Regions from separate parts of the Desulfosporosinus acidiphilus SJ4 genome, predicted to be linked through region 2. Evidence: riboswitches for the same ligand, from Rfam matches in the RefSeq annotation. Region 2 holds a riboswitch; the other holds the start of a gene.
What was found. Region 2 has a riboswitch for lysine ahead of lysA (diaminopimelate decarboxylase). Riboswitches for the same ligand answer to the same signal wherever they lie in the genome.
Positions count from the first base shown of each region.

Region 1 (2,206 bases), 1.5 Mb from region 2:
GTTCATGATATATTATCTATTCTGGTTGCTATTAGTATAACAGTCTTGCTTGGTAAACTATTCAAGGGGGAAAAGATGCTTACCTTGCTTCTGGGAATAGGAACAGGCGTATGTGGTGCTGCGGCTATTGCCGCTGTTTCTCCGGTTGTCAATGCGGATGATGAAGATACTGCACTCGGAGCAGGTATTATCGCCCTGGTTGGTACTGTGTTTGCTATTGGTTATGCTCTGATTCGCCCTATTCTTCCGATTTCTCCGGTCCAATTCGGAATTTGGAGCGGAATTAGTTTGCATGAGATAGCCCATGTTGCTGCGGCCGCAGCAACGGCCGGTCCGAATGCTTTAGAGATCGGTTTATTAGCTAAACTGGGACGGGTCTTTCTGCTTATTCCGTTGAGTATGATTCTTTCACTCTGGACACGGCGGAATAAGAAACAGGGAGAAGCGAAAAGGGCACCATTCCCCTGGTTTTTAATTGGTTTTCTTGCAGCAAGTATCATCGGGACGTATTTTCACATACCAAAAATTATTTTGAAGGAGATTTCAGATGTTATTGGTCCTTTCTTGTTAGCGGCTGCTATGGTTGGTTTGGGACTCCATGTTAATGTATCACGTCTGCGCAACCGGGCGTTACGGCCATTGTTGGCAATGCTTATCGCATCGATTGTTCTTTCTGTGTTTTCTTACGCTACACTTTGGTTTTAGAACTCGTATTGATTACTTTTCATTTAACTTAGCAAATATAAGTGAAATGTGAAATTAGAATATTATATTTTAAACATAAGGAATTTATATAAGTTGATATTATCTGAAATCTTCTCATTAATTTTGGGAAGATTTTTTTGCTGCAGGTGAAGACAGGGATCAAAGTTATGACCATTCCTCATCAGAAGGAGAGAAGGGGCAAATCCAAAGCTCAAACTTGCTTAGTTTGCTTGCGATAATTATAAAATACTCCGGAATCATGAGTCTCTTCGCCATCCTAACGTTTTATACAGAGAAATTTTTGACCCGAAGGAATGTCTGTTAAGTTAGCTTGCCGGATTAGATGCTTTGTATTTCCTTGTGCTTCCAATTTTGGCCTTGACAAGCACAATAAATATGAATAGACTGGATTAAATGATAGAGGTGCATTATACAATCAGTACCCGAAGTTGTTAAGGTTTACGTAAGACCGTAGCTTCGGTGAAAGGGGTAGATGCCGAAGTCGGTCTTATTTACGTGGAGACTGGGCTGGTTGAACGAAATAAGATTCGTTCAACTGTCGCATTTGCGGAGAGCTATCTATATTACCATAATGGATTGTAAAGTCGTATGGGTAATTTAGTAGCTGATTCCGTATCAGCTATTTTTTTATTGAAGGAGATTTTAATATGGAAAAGAACACTGTGTTTAAGGGTATCGCAACTGCTCTTATTACCCCTCTGGACGAAACAGGAATTAATTATGAGCAGTTCGGCAAATTGATTGATTGGCAAATTACAGAAGGAATTGACGCTCTGGTAATTTGCGGAACCACCGGTGAAGCGTCGACCCTCACTGACGCCGAACACAGAGAGGCCATTTCATTTGCTGTTCAGCGCGCGGCAGGCAGAGTACCAATTATTGCCGGCACAGGCAGCAATGATACGGAATACGCACATGACCTCACGCGTTATGCCTGCGAAGCAGGTGCGGATGCAATGCTCGTAGTTACCCCTTATTACAATAAGGCTACGCAAAAGGGCCTGATTAAAATGTTTACCCAAATTGCCGACAAGAGTACAAAACCCATTATCCTCTATAATGTGCCTTCAAGGACAGGTATTAATATTGAGCCGGAAACCTATGAGGTATTGGCTGAACACCAAAATATAGTAGGGATTAAAGAAGCAAATGGCAACATTTCTAAAATTGTCGAAACAATGGCTCGTGTGCGTGGCAAGCTTGATTTGTATTCAGGCAATGACGATCAAATAGTTCCCCTCATGGCACTTGGCGGAATTGGCTGCATTTCTGTCCTTTCCAACATAATGCCTGCCCAGACCCGTGAGATTTGCACCCGTTTCTTTAACGGTGACATCGCAGGCAGTGCTGAGCAGCAATTTGAACTTTACAATCTAATCAATGTACTATTTAGTGAAGTAAATCCTATTCCAGTCAAGGCTGCTATGGCAGCTATGGGTTTCTGCAAGGATTATCTGAGATTACCTCTCACTACAATAGA
Region 1 is NC_018068.1:1,969,282-1,971,487, forward strand. Features, by position in the region: gene DESACI_RS09055 (YeiH family protein) at 1-705, shown strand, start outside; lysine riboswitch at 1,116-1,291, shown strand; gene dapA (4-hydroxy-tetrahydrodipicolinate synthase) at 1,374-2,206, shown strand, end outside.
Region 1: it holds a riboswitch for lysine, as region 2 does, so the genes downstream of both, dapA (4-hydroxy-tetrahydrodipicolinate synthase) here and lysA (diaminopimelate decarboxylase) in region 2, are expected to answer to the same signal.

Region 2 (2,206 bases):
AGTTATAAGCTCCTGTGCAAGATACAGCCAGCAAGTCACCTGATTGGACTTTCGGCAAATTAATATCCCAAATCAACATATCCCCGGATTCACAACACTTTCCTGTGATGGAAACTTCTTCAGCGTTTTCTTCAGCGGCACGATTTGCCAAAACTGCTTCATAACGAGCTTGGTATAAGGCTGGGCGCGGATTATCCGCCATACCGCCGTCAACGGCTATATATTTTCGTATCCCAGGAATCTCTTTAATGGATCCAATGGTATAAAGGGTTGTTCCTGCTGTTCCCACAATGGAGCGTCCAGGTTCAATAATAATTTTAGGAATCGGGAATTTATGCTTTTCACAGGCATCCTCAAGAGCATTTCGAACGATTTTGGCATAATCCTCAATTTGGGCAGGTTCATCGCCTGAGGCATAGTAAATTCCAAATCCTCCGCCTAAGTTCAATTCTTCCAAAAGAGAACCTGTACGTTCATATATATCTGCCATGTACTGAATCATAACCCGGACCTCGTGACTGAAGGACTCTAACTCAAAGATTTGCGATCCAATATGAGCATGTACCCCTTTGACCACAAGGTTTGCAGAGGATAAAGCTAAGTCTAAAGCTCGGTCAGCGGTTCCATTAGAAAGTGTAAAGCCAAATTTTGAGTCAATTTGCCCTGTCTGAATGTACTCATGAGTGTGAGCTTCAATGCCCGGAGTTACCCGAAGAAGAATATTGGCCTTTTGATTCATTCCTTGAGCCAAATCGTTAAGAAGACTCATTTCATAAAAATTATCAACGACGATACGCCCAACACCTGCTTTTAAAGCCATAGCCAATTCTTCCGCCGATTTGTTGTTGCCATGAAAATAAATACGTTCAGCGGGAAAGTCCGCCTGCAGAGCCGTATACAGTTCCCCGCCGGAAACCACATCCAAACCTAATCCTTCTTGGTTAATGATGCGGCACATAGCCATGGTGGAAAAAGCTTTGGAAGCATAGATTACTTCTGCATTTTTCAAACCTTGAGTAAACGATTGATAATATCGCCTGCATATTTCGCGAATATGGGCCTCGTCCATAATATAAAGCGGTGTGCCAAATTCTTGAGCTAAATTTACCGTGTCACACCCACCAATCTCTAAATGTCCTTGTTCATTAATTCTCTGAGTACCGTGCAGCCTCATGGTTCTCTTCCTCCCTCATTACTCTAACGTTCTCTATCCGACAAAAAAACAAACGACAACAGAAGGAGGTCCTCTGTTGCCGTACTACTGCACGTTAACATTGACCCTCTTCTCCTGTTGGGAGTAGTTCTCCACACGATGGATTTCATCGAAATCATCGTGTGACAGTCCTACAGCTATTAACCATAGGCCCAGCACCAAAATTCACGCTGCATTTTGGGCTTCGGCGAAATCCCCTTTTCTATGGGCTCATCGGCTGTCGCAGCCTTCTCCACAGTACTATTGTCATTCGCGCCTCTACCACACCTCCAAAGAGATGAGGTACATTAAATTTTTCTTAGTATATCAGACTTCTAAGGGAAGGTCAAAATATTTTTCTGGAAAACGGCCTTAAATTTAGCAATTATGCACCTTGCTGTTCCTCCGGAGGTTTTGCCCTATAAATACCCTTACCAAGAGCATTAGCCCATTTTCCGCATCGATCCCCCCAGCGGGCCAAAGCTAAGCCTTCTTGCTGAATCTCCACAACTTCACAACGATTGGCGCAACCTGTACATTCAAAGCTTTTAGCTTTGAACTGGGTTTCGGCCAAGTGTAACCCCCGAAACCTTGTCTCTGTTTCTGAGTTCATCTTCAGCTTTTCTTGAGCTAGATATGCCGCTCCCAGAGCGCCCATGACCCCAAAATGTTCCGGGACTATAACAGACAGCCCAAGCTCTCTTTCAAAGGCTTTACAGATTCCTGGATTCGCCGCAACACCCCCTTGAAAAAAAACAGGTCCCTTTATGTCCTTGTTCTTACCTACATTATTTAAGTAATTACGGACCATCGCCTGGCAAAGGCCTGCTAAGATATCCGGCAAGGCATGCCCCAACTGTTGTTTATGGATCATGTCGGACTCTGCAAAGACTGAACACCGCCCGGCAATCTTGACCGGATTTTTAGCTTCCAGGGCTAGTTTGCCAAACTCCTCAATGGGTATGCCAAGCCGGGCGGCTTGTTGATCAAGGAACGAGCCTGTTCCTGCAGCAC
Region 2 is NC_018068.1:3,436,597-3,438,802, forward strand. Features, by position in the region: gene lysA (diaminopimelate decarboxylase) at 1-1,174, opposite strand, end outside; lysine riboswitch at 1,291-1,482, opposite strand; gene DESACI_RS15715 (acyl-CoA dehydratase activase) at 1,578-2,206, opposite strand, start outside.